DNA from 4 places in the Rhizobium sp. NXC24 genome. Region 3 is predicted to be linked to each of the others. Evidence: predicted binding sites of a transcription regulator. Region 3 holds the regulator's gene; each other region holds the start of a gene.
The links. The regulator PhoB, encoded in region 3, activates phosphate uptake and scavenging genes when phosphate is short. The targets are predictions, from matches to a motif close to TGTCATNNANCTGTCAT.

Region 1 (3,658 bases), on a different replicon from region 3:
TTGCGGCACAGCCTTCTAGCTGACGGTTCGAGCTCTTTATGCTCGAGGCCCTGAATTGCATCAAGGAAAAAAGAACTGGTCCACTGCAGTCACCAGCCAAAACGAGAGTGTCGAAATAATCGCCGCAGCCGGCAGGGTAACGACCCAGGCGACGACAATGTTGCCCGCCAAACCCCATCGTACCGCCGAAACGCGCTTCGCCGCGCCGCCGCCGATGATGGCGCCGGTGATGGTGTGGGTGGTCGAAACGGGAATGCCGAGCCAAGTGGCGCCGAAGAGCGTCAAAGCGCCGCCCGTTTCGGCGCAGAAACCTTGCATCGGGTTCAGCTTAGTGATCTTCGAGCCCATCGTATGAACGATGCGCCAGCCGCCCAACAGGGTACCAAGGGCCATTGCTGCTTGGCATGAAAGCACCACCCAGAGCGGCACATGAAAGCTGCCGCCGAGATAGCCCTGCGAATAGAGAAGTGCGGCGATAATGCCCATGGTCTTCTGTGCATCATTGCCGCCGTGACCAAGCGAATAAAGTGACGCCGACACGAATTGCAGGAAGCGAAACGATCGATCGACCGCGAACGGTGTCTGCCGAATGAACGTCCAGGTCACCGCCAGGATAAGGAACAACGCCAGGAGGAAGCCAATCATCGGCGACATGACGATCGCGACAGCGGTCTTGATAAGACCACTCCAGACAATCGAGCTCAGTCCGGTTTTGGCAAGGCCTGCCCCGACCAAGCCGCCGACAAGGGCGTGGGAGGAGCTGGAGGGGATGCCGAATATCCAAGTGACGACATTCCAGACGATGGCGCCAACCAAGGCGGCAAAAATCACCTGCGGTGTGACGATCGCCGGATCGATGATGCCTGTGCCGAGCGTCTCCGCCACATGGAGCCCAAAAAACAGGAAGGCGATGAAATTGAAGAAGGCGGCCCAGAAGACTGCATATTGTGGCCTCAGAACCCGCGTCGATACGATTGTCGCAATCGAATTGGCCGCGTCATGCAGGCCATTGAGAAAATCGAACAGCAAGGCAACAGCGATCAGGCCGACGAGCAGGGGAAAAGCGAGCGCTGCATCCATCAGACATTCTCGATCACGATGCCGCTGATTTCGTTGGCGACATCCTCGAAACGATCGACCACCTTTTCCAGCTCGCCGTAGATCTCACTGCCGATCATGTACGCCATCGGATTGTTGGCCCCGTGCCGACGAAACAGATCTTTGAGCCCCTGTTCGTGCAGTTCGTCGGACCGACCTTCCACCCGCGTGACCTGCTCGACGATTGCCGACAGTCGCGGTGCGTTGGCGTTGATGCGATCAAGCAACGGGATTGCCTCGGCAATAAGATTGGCCGCCTCGACGACCGTCTTGCCCATTTCCTGCATGCCCGGATCAAAGCTGCTCTGTTCGAAGAGGCGGATGGTCTTCACCGTCTTATGCATCATGTCGATCGCATCATCCATGGATTGAATGAGGTCCTTGATGTCTCCACGATCGAAAGGCGTGATGAAGCTTCGCCGCACGGCCTGCATGACTTCGCGCGTGATATTATCCGCCTCATCCTCCAATCGGACGATAGTTTCGCATTGATGCTCGATCTCTTTCCCCGAGAGTAGCATGTCCAGGGCTTGTGCGGCTGCGACGCTTGTCTTGGAATGTTGTTCAAAGAGTGCAAAAAACTGGTCTTCACGTGGCATCAACCTTCGAAACCAACCAAGCATGAGCACCTCTCGATTGCCTAATCCTCGGGCGATAGACGACGACAGCCGCCATCAGGGATAGCAGTGTTCTAAACGCTATCTCTTGGAGCTGATACTGGCGAATTTCGGTTTATGACAGATTTATGAAAATGCGGGAGGTGCACGTGACATCGAGATTGCTCGATGTGATGGCCGGAATGCACCTTCGTATTCACGGGTTACGTGGCAGGTGCCACCAATGAGCGTCTTGGCGCCTTCCCGTCATCAACGCCGTGCGCCAAACTAAGTCATGGCGGCACGCATCAGCGGAGCACAAGCCGCGGGCGATAGTCGGACCTTCGCGAAGGCCTTACCGGGTTGCGACGATCGAGGTGCTCGTATCGTAGGGTTCGCGTAGGGAGGCCGGGTCGCCTCTCTGTAAATTCAAACCTTGAATTTCCCGAGCGATGGTCGGATCCCTGCGCGATCGGCTGCCATGTCGACTGGGCGGACCGCGCGCCAGATCTAAGAAGGGGCCGACGGGCGGCGCCCCGCACGATGCATATCAGCACATCAAAAACTTCTATCAAACCCTTCGGGTCAGCGCTAACATGCGCTTTGGGTGGTTCAAAAGGGCATGGAATACAGGCCTATCGAAAAGTACCGGTACGGCTTAGCGACACTTTTGGTGCGGCGCCCACACCTCCGTTGCCATGCGAAGGCCGCCCATTGGTGGAGCGACGTTCTCGAAAATTATGCCGATGCTATCAGAGTTCGAGATAGGCTGCGCGCGGAGGGAGACGATAGCAAGCTGATCGCAGAATACGAAGAACTCTGCCATGAGCTTGAGGATGAGCTTGAAGGCTATTTCACAGCTGCTGGCTGACAACCAAGTCCTTCAGCGAGCCCTAGGCTCTGCCAGGAACCAGGATATTGCTCCAGCGAGGATAGAAATTTCTGTGCTGAGCAGTACAAATATTTCTTCAGCATGCTAGAGAGGTCATTGCGATCATTTCTGTCTCAGGTGAGCAGCTATCATATCGCGATTGGCATTGTGTATCAGCAGCGTCTCGTAAAAGACTCTCAGAACGCTTTCCGCCAACTCCGTGTCCAAGTGTTGCATACGAAGGAGAGTCACTTTTCGCTCCTGCCGTGAGACCTGTTCCTCACTTTCGGCGATATGGCGATTTACGACATCTAGGTCGGCTTCAGTGAATATCATTTGCTTTCTCCCTGAGCTCAATGTCCCTGGGAAGTTGCCCTACGCGGAAGCGCTCCCATGCGCTCCGACGGAACCCAGTTTAGAGATCGCCGTTCGGTAGTGGGAGGAAACGAAGATGACACTACAATGGTGGACGCTGCCAGTGACAATCGAAACGCGCCGGATCGGCCAATATCTTACCATAGACAGTGCGGAAAGAGCAGTAGAATACATGTTGGAGGAGTGGCCGGGAAACCAAACCGGCAAATTCTTTGACCAGGCGAGACAAGCACTCATTGATGCACATGATCGCAAAATCTCTGCCGACGAAGCGCGGCGGGCGTTCTTGGCTGCAGCCGAAGAAGCCGGAATACCGTTCTTTAACCAATGCTGATGCGACAGAAAGGTGCGTAAGTTATGACGTGTTGCCGACCTGCCCAACATCGTCGCCCCGCTGGGGAACTGACCTGAACTCAAGACCGGCACGGGGACCATCGAGCCGCGAGAATCCTTCTTTGCACTTGTCCAGCGCCATCCGTACCATCAATGATTGGCAGAAGCCGAGCTCCGCCATATCCATCGGAGCGGCATAAATGACAGCCATAGTTTTAGCAGTATTCATTGAAAATGGTCGCATACTGATGGTGCGGAGAGCCGATCATAAGAAGCAATACCCCGGACACTGGGAGTTAATTGGCGGACACATCGAGGCGGATGAAGCCGTCGAAGTCGCTCTTGTCAGAGAGGCTGAAGAGGAAGTTGGCTTGGCACCCACCAC
Region 2 (3,658 bases), 840 kb from region 3:
TCGCTGCCCGGCCATCGAATATCCGCGCCTGGTCGCCTGACCCCGACAGCCTGCGCCTGACTACTGCGAAAAGCTGACCATTTTGTCGCGCGATATCGCCGAAAGATGGCAGGTTTTTTTCGTGAGCGGAAAAGCTCGGCAAAGTTCGCGGTTAACTTTAAGGCCTGAGACGCTATGATCCTCCCGTTATAATAGTATGGGCGGAAGGAGAGGGCATGCCGACCAACAATCCAGGTTTCGACACGCTGGCGATTCATGCGGGCGCGCAGCCGGACCCGACGACGGGCGCCCGCGCGACACCGATCTATCAGACGACCTCCTTCGTCTTTCAGGATGCGGACCACGCCGCCGCACTCTTCGGGCTGCAGCAGTTCGGCAATATTTACACGCGTATCATGAACCCGACCCAGGCCGTACTCGAGGAACGGGTGGCAGCCCTCGAAGGCGGCACGGCCGGCCTCGCCGTCGCCTCTGGTCATGCTGCTCAGATGCTCGTCTTTCACACCATCATGCAGCCGGGCGACAATTTCGTCGCCGCCAGGCAGCTCTACGGTGGCTCGATCAATCAGTTCGGCCACTCCTTCCAGAATTTCGATTGGCATGTGCGCTGGGCCGACTCCGCCGATCCGGCCACGTTCGAGACACAGATCGACAGCCGCACCCGCGGCATCTTCATTGAAAGCCTCGCCAATCCCGGCGGTACCTTCGTCGACATCGAGGCGATCGCCGCCGTTGCCCGCCGGCACGGCCTGCCGCTGATCGTCGACAATACAATGGCCAGCCCCTATCTCATCCGGCCGTTGGAGCATGGCGCCGACATCGTCATCCATTCGTTGACCAAATTCATGGGCGGCCACGGCAATTCCATGGGCGGCATGATCATCGATGGCGGCACCTTCGACTGGTCCGCGTCAGACAATTATCCGATGCTGTCGACGCCGAGGCCGGAATATAACGGCATCGTGCTGCACGCCACCTTCGGCAATTTCGCTTTCGCCATCGCCTGCCGCGTCCTCGGCCTGCGCGATCTCGGCCCTGCCATCTCCCCCTTCAATGCCTTCTTGATCCTTACGGGCATCGAGACGTTGCCGCTGCGCATGCAGCGCCATTCCGACAATGCGATCGCCGTCGCCCGCTGGCTGAAAGGGCAGGACAAGGTGGCCTGGGTGAACTATGCCGGCCTTGAGGACGACCCGAACCATCCGCTGCAACAGCGCTATTCGCCCAAGGGGGCGGGTTCCGTCTTCACTTTCGGGTTGAAGGGCGGATATGAAGCGGGCAAGGGATTTGTGGAAGGCCTGGAGCTCTTTTCCCATCTCGCCAATATCGGCGACACGCGCTCCCTGGTCATCCACCCTGCCTCGACGACGCACAAGCAGCTCACCGACGAGCAGAAAATCGCAGCCGGCGCCGGTCCGGATGTGGTGCGCCTGTCGATCGGCATCGAGGACGTCAAGGACATCATCGCCGACCTTGAGCAGGCGCTGGCGAAGGCATGACACGGAAGCGTTTCCAGATCGGGACGGAAGATTTATGACAACGTATTTACGATTGGACCCCGAAGGCGTCGAGCCGGAAACCGGTGCTCCCGCCGACGATCGCATCGTTTCCGGGGCGCCAAAGTTCCGCACCTGGAATGTCGAGGAAGCTGATGGCGGCCTCTACGCGGGCATATGGGAGGCAACGCCCGGAAAATGGCGAATCGTCTATGACGAGTGGGAGTATTTCCATATCCTTTCCGGCTACTCGGTGGTAACTGCCGAAAATGGCGAGGCTTTTCACCTGCGTGCCGGCGATCGCATGATTCTGAGACCCGGCTTTAAGGGGACGTGGGAAGTCATTGAAACCACCCGAAAGGATTATGTGATCCGTCTCTGACGGCGCCGCAAAGCCGGTCGAATCAAATCAGGACGGCCAGCGCCGTTCGGACGCGCGCAGGCATTTGTTAGCCGGCCAGCGCAAATAGCCGTTTTCATTGCCGCAAGTTGTGTCACTGGCCTTTCACCAAACTGTCATCAAACTGAAACACTGCGAGATTAGAGCCATCACTGTCGCCAGGAGATTGAGGTGGGGGTTACGAACCGATGGGGACGTTCCGTGCTCAGATCCTGCTCGCCATCCATTCATCACTTGAGGAAGTGAGTTCAATCATGTTGAATCAGAAATTTCGTTCGCTTTGCCTGACTGCAGGCTTCATCGCGGCTATGTCCGTGTCGGCCTCGGCTGCCGACATCACGGGCGCCGGCTCGAGCTTTATCGCGCCGGTTATGTCCAAGTGGGCTGAAGGCTATAAGGCTGCGACGAACAACGTCGTCAACTACCAGTCGGTCGGTTCGGGCGCCGGCATCAAGCAGCTCCTCGACAAGACGATCGTATTCGGCGCTTCGGATAAGCCGATGAGCGACGCTGACCTCGAGAAGAACGGCATTGCCCAGTTCCCGATGATCTCCGGCGGTATCGTCGTTTCCTATAACGTTGAAGGCGTAAAGCCGGGCGAACTCGTTCTCGACGGCAAGACGCTGGCCGACATCTTCCTCGGCAAGGTCGCCAAGTGGGACGATGCAGCCATCAAGGCCCTGAACCCCGACGTGAAGCTGCCTTCCACCGCGATCTCCGTCGTTTATCGCGCCGACAGCTCGGGCACGACCTTCAACTTCACCGATTTCCTGTCGAAGGTTTCGCCGGAGTGGAAAGAAAAGGTTGGTTCGAACACGGCAGTTGAATGGCCGGTCGGCTTTGGCGCCAAGGGTTCCGAAGGCGTTTCCACCACTGTCAACCAGACGGCTGGTTCGATCTCTTACGTTGAATATTCTTACGTCGTCGCCAACCATATCGGTTTCGCGAAGATGAAGAATGCTGCCGGCAAGGTTGTCGAGCCTAGCCTCGATACATTCAAGGCTGCTGCTTCCAACGCCGATTGGGCTCATGCCAAGAACTTCAACCTGATCATCACCAATCAGCCGGGCGAAAAGAGCTGGCCGATTGCCGCTTCGACCTGGGTTATGCTCTACAAGAAGCCGGCCGATGCCGCTAAGAACGAAGAGGCCCTGAAGTTCTTCAAGTGGTCCTATCAGAACGGTCAGAAGGACGCGACCGCCCTGTCTTATCTGGCAGTCCCGGACAATGTCGTCGAGATTGTCGAGAAGTCCTGGCAGAAGGACTTCGGCACGAAGTAATTTGTGCTGGGTGAGAAGTTGCGGCGGACAGGGTATAGCCCTGTCCGCCTTTCGTCACGGACAAGGGGAAATCGATGGCTGACGCGACTCAGACGGCTGCCTTCCAGGCTATAGATACCACCGCCAGCACCAGAAAATTCCGGATGCAGGATCGGATTTTCTATTTTATGACGCTTGGCTCGGCTACTCTCGTCGTGCTTCTGCTGCTGGCAATCCTGGTGGTTCTTGTCATCGATGCCTTGCCAACCTTCCAGACCTTCGGCTTATCGTTCCTCTTTGGCACAAAGTGGAGCGCTCCCGTCGATATTTACGGTGCAGTGCCTGCCGTGGTCGGTACGCTGGTGAGTTCGTTCATCGCCATGCTGATTGCCGTTCCCCTCGGCATCGGCATTGCCATCTTCCTCACGGAACTTTGCCCCGGCAGCCTGCGACGTCCGATCAGCACGGCCATCGAGCTTTTGGCCGGTGTGCCCTCCATTATC
Region 3 (3,658 bases):
GCGTCGAGATCGCCGAAAGGCACCTGGTCGAAGCCGGGCGCCTTCGGGCCGAAACCTTCGAGATACTTTTCCTGGCCTCCAGCGGCGATCGTCGCGATCGTGCGGCCATGGAAGGCGCCTTCGAAGGTGATGATATGGAATTTCTCCGGATGACCCTTGTAGAACTGGTAGCGACGCGCCGTCTTGATGGCGCATTCCAGCGCCTCCGCACCGGAATTGGTGAAGAATACCTTATCGGCGAAGGTGGCCTCCGTCAGGCGCTTCGACAACTTCTCCTGGCCTGGCACCTCATAGAGGTTGGACAGGTGCCAGACCTTGTCGGCCTGCGACTTCAGCTCTGCAACCAGATGTGGATGGGCGTGGCCAAGCGAATTCACCGCGACGCCCGCGGCGAAATCGAGATAACGCTCGCCGGTCTCCGTGATCAGCCACACGCCCTCGCCTCGCTCGAACCGCAGCGGAGCACGCATATAGGTGTCATAAAGCGGCGCGGTTTCAGCCATGGCGCATTCTCCTCAATCACAACCTTTAGGGCCAATCGTTTCCTTCGAATGAAACGGGCCCGGAAAAATCAAAAATGCCGCCTTGCGGCGGCATGGGCACTATTGATGTTTTGCACTGCGATGTCAACAAAACTGGCGATTTAGCAGGTGCGGCAGAGCACCTCTCGATGGATGGCATGTCTTCGACAACTTATATTGCATAAATGCCACTCACGTATAGCAAGTTGGGGAAAACCTCGAAATCGATTCCTCAAGATTCCCGCGACTCTTGTCACGGAGTCAGCCTCACACTAGGTTAAAAACCAATTACTAGACTGCATGCGGCGGAACTAGTCACCACAATTTTAAAGCGTTTCACGCCTCGACCCAATTCGAGGCAATGGTGAGGGATTCTGCCATCAGAAACGCGATAGCGGAGACAGGGCATGAATTGGACAGACGAACGCGTCGAGAAGCTGAAAAAGCTGTGGTCCGAAGGTTTGAGCGCCAGCCAGATCGCGGCACAGCTCGGTGGTGTCAGCCGTAATGCCGTCATCGGCAAAGTGCATCGCTTGAGCCTGCCGGGCCGAGCGAAGGCCGGTGGTGCGGCAACCACAGCTCGAGCGCCGAAGCGCAATACCTCGGCCCCACGCGCGCCGAATTACGCCTCGCGCGTTGCAACCCGCACGGTTACCCGCCAGCAGGGTGCGACGATGCTCAAGGAAGAGGTCGAGATCGATACGGTCAGCGAAGTCGAATATCGTCCGGCCGCCAATGTGGTCGTTCCGATCTCGCGCCGCCTCGGCCTGACGGAGCTCACGGAGCGCACCTGCAAGTGGCCGGTCGGCGACCCGCTGAAGGAAGATTTTCACTTCTGCGGCAATGACAGCCCGGACTCTTCGCCGTACTGCACCTACCATCAGCGGCTGGCTTACCAGCCGGTGCATGACCGGCGCCGGGCCGCGCACTGAACCACACCAGACAAAGGAAAAACGGGCCGAAAGGCCCGTTTTCTGTTTCCGCCGCTATGTTGGATGGCCAATCGGGTTGCCCCGATCAGGCCTCCCCCATCAGGCCTCCATGGAATAACCCGCGCCGCGAACGGTGCGGATGACGTCCTGCATGTTGGAGAAATTCAGCGCCTTGCGCAGGCGGCCGACATGCACGTCGACGGTGCGTTCGTCGACATAGATATCATGCCCCCACACGCCGTCGAGCAACTGAGACCGAGAGAAGACGCGGCCGGGGGACGACATCAGGAATTCCAGAAGGCGGAATTCCGTCGGCCCCAACCGCACTTCACGGCTCTTTCGGTGGACGCGATGGGTTTCGCGGTCCAGTTCGATATCGCCGCAGCGCAGTACCGTGGACAGGACCTCCGGGCGGGCTCGGCGCAACATCGCCTTGACGCGGGCCATCAGTTCCGGCGTCGAGAACGGCTTGACGACATAGTCGTCCGCGCCGGTGGAAAGGCCGCGCACGCGCTCGCTTTCCTCGCCGCGAGCGGTGAGCATGATGATCGGCAGGCGCTCCGTCTCCGGCCGCATGCGCAGCCGACGGCAGAGCTCGATGCCGGACACGCCGGGGAGCATCCAATCGAGGATCAGAAGATCGGGGATGCGCTCCTGGAGGCGCAGCTCAGCTTCGTCGCCTCTCAGGATAGTGTCGACCTCGAAGCCCTCGGCCTCGAGGTTATAGCGCAGCAGAACGCTTAGCGCTTCCTCGTCTTCTACAACAGCAACTCTCGGAACCATGCGCCTCTGGTCTCCTTCTCTTGGTGTCTACTTTATTCCGTTACCGAACCGACGGTGTTGGCGGTATCGTCCTTCGGGCGCTCGCCTTCGGGCTGGGCACCGGTCGCCATGTAATAGATCGTCTCGGCGATGTTCGTGGCATGGTCGCCGATGCGCTCGATGTTCTTGGCGCAGAAAAGAAGATGCGTGCAGGTGGTGATGTTGCGCGGATCCTCCATCATGTAGGTCAGCATCTCGCGGAAGAGCGAGGTGTACATGGCGTCGATTTCCTCGTCGCGTTCGCGGATCGACACGGCCTTGTCAGGTAAACGGGTCGAGTAGACGTCGAGCACTTCCTTGAGCTGGACGAGCGCCAGTTCGGAGAGGTGTTCGATGCCGCGGGCGAGACGACGCGGAACGCCGGTGCCCTGCACGGCGATGACGCGCTTTGCGGTGTTCTTGCCGAGATCGCCGACGCGCTCCAGATCGGCGGCGATGCGGATGGAGCCCATGATTTCACGCAGGTCCGCAGCCATCGGCTGACGGCGGGCGATGGTGACGATCGCCTTGTCGCCGACTTCGCGCTCGGCGTGGTCGAGAATGACGTCATCGGAGATGACCTTCTGCGCAAGGCTGGCATCGCCGTTTACCAGGGCGCGGACGCTGTCGCTGACCATCTGCTCCGCCAGGCCGCCCATTTCGGAAATGCGGCGCGTCAGGAACTTCAGGTCTTCGTCGTAAGCGGAGAGAATGTGTGTTGAGACCATTTTTTTATCCTCTAGGTGAAAGATGTGAAAGGAACCGCGCGGGGAGCATCATCAGCCAAAACGGCCCATGATGTAATCCTGCGTGCGGTAATCATCGGGATTGGTGAACATCTTATCGGTATCGTTCTCCTCGACCAGATGGCCGAGATGAAACATTGCGGTACGTTGCGAAACGCGGGCTGCCTGCTGCATGGAATGCGTCACGATGACGATCGTGAAGTTTTCCCGCAGCTCATGAATGAGTTCCTCGACTTTGGCGGTGGCGATCGGATCGAGCGCGGAGCACGGCTCGTCCATGAGAATGACCTCGGGACTGACCGCGACGGCGCGGGCGATGCAGAGGCGTTGCTGCTGACCGCCAGAGAGGCTGGTGCCGGCATCATAGAGCCGATCCTTCACCTCGCCCCACAGCCCGGCCTTCTGCAGACTGGTTTCGACGATATGGTCGAGATCGCTCTTGGACCGATGCAGCCCATGGATACGCGGACCATAGGCCACATTCTCGTAGATCGACTTCGGAAACGGATTGGGCTTCTGAAACACCATGCCGACGCGGGCACGCAGCTCGACGACATCGATTGAGTTGTCGTAGATATCCTGATCGTCGAGCGTGATTTTGCCGGTGACGCGGCAGGTGTCTATCGTATCGTTCATGCGGTTGAGGCAACGCAGGAAG
Region 4 (3,658 bases), 1.3 Mb from region 3:
ATCTCTTGGAAATCGCTCGCAAGGACGCCGCCTATCTCATTGAGCGCGATCCGGAGCTGACGGGCGAGCGCGGCATGGCGGTGCGCACCCTGCTCTATCTTTTCCGCCGCGACGAGGCGATCCGGTTCCTTAGGGCGGGATAGGTGGATGGACGCGGCAATCGCGTCCATCCAGATCAAAAGGCCGTTACTTGGCCGACAGGCCGGGGATCGTCACCTGGAACACCTGGAACATGGTGTCGACATCGCCTCCGCCATCGCCCTTATAGGCCGCGCCAACCTGGAAACCGTCCTGGGTGAGGAAATCGTTGTCGTTGGCGACAAACAGGAAGTAGTCATCCGGCAGCTTCGGATCCTGCACGCTGACGAGCGACATGGCCTCCCACTTTTCGGAGAGGTTGTTCCGATCGTTCGGCGCGCCATTGTGGAGACCGAAACGAGCCAGATCGGCGCTATCGTTGATATCGATGAACTGGCTGACCGCAGCCGGCTTTACCGACGGATCGAGAACGCCCTTGGGAGCGAGCGCCGTGTCGGCATCGAATTTGCTGCCGGCAATATCCGTGGCCGCCGAGACATCGACGATGTTGATGCTGCGGTAAAGCGACTTATCGCCCTTCACACCGTAACCATTGCCGCTATCGCGAGCGAGCATCAGGAAGTTTGTCGGCGACAGGGCCACGATTTCGCTCTGGGCAGCGACGAGCGTCTTGCCCTTGTCGTCCTTAAAGACCGGCAGCGGCACGACATATTCATGCACGAGCTTCAGATGCGCCAGATCAGCGGCATCGTAGATCAGCGCGCGGGTGTTCTGTCGGGTCGAGCTGGAATCGCCGCCATCCTGGCGGGTTGCCGACTGCAGCACGGCAATCAGGAACTTACCGTCCGGGGTCATCGACATGCCCTCGAGGCCCTGGTTGTTCTGGCGGCCGCTCGTCGGATCCTTCGGATCGGGAGCCGTTTCGCCCGGCCCCGGATTGTTGGAAGCGAAGTTCACCGCGCCATTGCGCATCGGCAGCAGTGCAGCCGGCGGCTGGGTGGCAGACATCATTAGGCCCGTAGCGGAGAAGCGGTAGATATAGGGGCCATATTCATCGCTGATGAACATCGTGCCGTCGGACAGACGGGCGATGGCCTCGTTGTCGAGCGAGATCTTGCCGTTCGGCGCTTGAGGCAGCAGCGGCATGCTGCCTTCCGGATGGCGAGTGCCGTTAGCAGGGTCGAGACCGGTCGTATCGGCGCCCTTGTTGTCGGTGAGCAGTATGGTGTCGGCAAGCTTGGCGACGACGCCAGACTGTTCCTTGCCGGCCGGCGGTGTTGCGCCCGGAGCAACCGGCGTCAACTGGATATCGACGGTGTTGAGGCGCGGACGATAGTCGGTAGTGCCGACAGCATTATAGCCACGATCCGGCAGCAGCCACAGCGAACCCTTGTAGGAACCATCGGCATTGCGCACCCAGCTCTTGGTGTCGATGGACATGCCCGAACCGGAGCCGAAGGTCTCGCCGAACTTGTCGCGCTGATTGGCCGGGATGCGCCCGACGGCGACGCGGCCCTTGTTGACCAGCGTGACATTGCCGACGGTAACGGAATTATCGGCGAGGGCTGCGGCCGGCGCAGCAAAAACGAAAGTGGCGAGCGCTACGGAGAGCAGCGGCAAAGTCATTGAATGCACATTTTTCACGGCAATATCCTCCTGATGAAAAAGCCCTTTTGGCTGGAACGGCATTCACCTCCAGACCCGGCCTGAAGCCGCGTCGAACGATACGTCCGGCACTGAGCCCAGACATTCGACAATGAGATGCGCCCGATTGCCTTTCCGGCAGACGGTCTAAGACGGCAACATGATAAGGACATGACAACTCGCCCCAAACGCGTGGGCGATAGAGGGGGAGATCAGGAAATGGCTGGCTCTAAGACAAAGTCTTTGCGGGAACAGGCGCCGGCGGAGGCAGTTCCTTGCCGATCAGCTTTTCCCGATATTCCGGTGAGACCAATCCGCCGGAGATCAGCAGTTTGGCGCCGTCTTCCGGGCTCATGTCGAGAATGGTGATCTTTTCACGCGGAACGAAAACCAGAAAACCGGCTGTCGGCACCGGCGTCGGCGGTAGGAAAACGGCCACCATGTCATGCCCCATAGCGTTAAACTTGGAGGCGATTTCACCCTTGGCATCGGTCGAGATGAACACCATCGACCAGAGGCCGGGGCTCGGATATTCGATTAGGCCAACCTTCTTGAAAGACGTGCCCTGCTCTTTCAGCACGGTTTCGAAAATCTGCTTCACGCTCTTATAGATGGTTCGCACCAGCGGCACACGATGAACGATCGATTCGCCGAAACGGACGATGCTTTGGCCAATGAGGTTTTTGGCGAGGAAACCGACGATCGTGATGAAGATCATCGCGATCACCAAGCCGGTGCCAGGAACCGCGAAGTTCAGATAGCTTTCGGGATCATAGCGGGCCGGAATATAGGGCCTGACCCAGCTATCGGCCCAGTGGACCACAGACCAAGTGAGCCAGAGCGTAATGGCGATCGGCGCGCAGATAATCAGGCCCGCCAAGAAATTATTTCTGATCCGCGTTGCCACAGACACTTTGATGGGTTTTTCCGTCATTCGCCGTTCGAAAACTCCGTTCCGTCGCCACCGCTAACCGGCAAATTCCCCCACCATCTCCTCCGTAAAACGTGCCAGAAATCGGCGCGTCGCACAACCCGGCAGTCATGTCATCAATGGGAATCGGCGCCCCATTCACGACGACGTTATTTTAGGAAAAGAGCGGGGAATACGGCCTATTCTACCGTCACCGACTTGGCGAGATTGCGCGGCTGATCGACGTCCGTGCCCATAAAGACTGCCGTGTGATAGGCGAGCAGTTGGATCGGCAGCGAGAAGATGATCGGTGCGATGATTTCATCGACAACCGGCAGGGTGATCGTCGCCATTGTCGGCAAGGTGGAAGCCGCAGCCCCTGCCTCGTCGGTGATGAAGATGATGCGGCCGCCGCGGGCCGCCACCTCCTGCATGTTGGAGACGGTCTTGTCGAAGAAGCGGTCATAGGGCGCAATGACGATAACAGGCATGTTCTCGTCGATCAACGCGATCGGACCGTGCTTCAGCTCGCCGGCAGCATAGCCTTCGGCGTGGATGTAGGAGATTTCCTTGAGCTTCAGCGCGCCTTCCATGGCGAGCGGGAAGCTGGTGCCGCGTCCGAGATAAAGCACGTCGTTGAACTTTGAGATCTCACGGGCAAGGCTTTCCATCTGCGGCTGGATGATGTTCAGCACCCGGGCCATGATGCGCGGCATCTCAACGAGATGACCCACCATCGCCTGTTCGTCCTCAGCGCTGACCGTACCACGCGCCTTGCCGGCACCGATCGCCAAAGATGCGAGCACAGCAAGCTGGCAGGTGAAGGCCTTGGTAGAGGCAACCCCGATTTCGGGGCCGGCCATGATCGGGAACACCGCATCGGATTCGCGCGCGATGGTCGATTCCTTCACATTGACCACGGCACCGATCTTCAGGCCATGATCCTTGCAGTAGCGCAGCGATGCAAGCGTATCCGCCGTTTCGCCGGATTGCGAGATGAATAGCGCAGCCTGCGAGGGCAATAGCGGCATTTCGCGATAGCGGAATTCGGAAGCCACATCGATC

Region 1: a site for PhoB is predicted at 1,833-1,849, ahead of NXC24_RS21045 (DUF47 family protein). Genes of this name have one in related genera too.
Region 2: a site for PhoB is predicted at 2,000-2,016, ahead of pstS (phosphate ABC transporter substrate-binding protein PstS). Genes of this name have one in related genera too.
Region 4: a site for PhoB is predicted at 1,844-1,860, ahead of NXC24_RS09455 (esterase-like activity of phytase family protein). Genes of this name have one in related genera too.

Annotation. Positions count from the first base shown of each region.
Region 1 covers NZ_CP024312.1:147,902-151,559, forward strand. The annotation lists gene NXC24_RS21040 (inorganic phosphate transporter) at 61-1,080, opposite strand; gene NXC24_RS21045 (DUF47 family protein) at 1,080-1,721, opposite strand; gene NXC24_RS21060 (DUF982 domain-containing protein) at 3,017-3,274, shown strand; gene NXC24_RS21070 (NUDIX domain-containing protein) at 3,474-3,658, shown strand, end outside.
Region 2 covers NZ_CP024311.1:1,412,521-1,416,178, forward strand. The annotation lists gene NXC24_RS07035 (CoA-binding protein) at 1-40, shown strand, start outside; gene NXC24_RS07040 (O-acetylhomoserine aminocarboxypropyltransferase) at 216-1,499, shown strand; gene NXC24_RS07045 (cupin domain-containing protein) at 1,534-1,878, shown strand; gene pstS (phosphate ABC transporter substrate-binding protein PstS) at 2,205-3,176, shown strand; gene pstC (phosphate ABC transporter permease subunit PstC) at 3,251-3,658, shown strand, end outside.
Region 3 covers NZ_CP024311.1:569,682-573,339, reverse strand. The annotation lists gene NXC24_RS02860 (aspartate aminotransferase family protein) at 1-503, opposite strand, end outside; gene NXC24_RS02855 (GcrA family cell cycle regulator) at 929-1,453, shown strand; gene phoB (phosphate regulon transcriptional regulator PhoB) at 1,553-2,236, opposite strand; gene phoU (phosphate signaling complex protein PhoU) at 2,269-2,982, opposite strand; gene pstB (phosphate ABC transporter ATP-binding protein PstB) at 3,034-3,658, opposite strand, start outside.
Region 4 covers NZ_CP024311.1:1,916,482-1,920,139, reverse strand. The annotation lists gene recG (ATP-dependent DNA helicase RecG) at 1-143, shown strand, start outside; gene NXC24_RS09455 (esterase-like activity of phytase family protein) at 187-1,665, opposite strand; gene NXC24_RS09450 (DUF502 domain-containing protein) at 1,913-2,617, opposite strand; gene glmS (glutamine--fructose-6-phosphate transaminase (isomerizing)) at 2,794-3,658, opposite strand, start outside.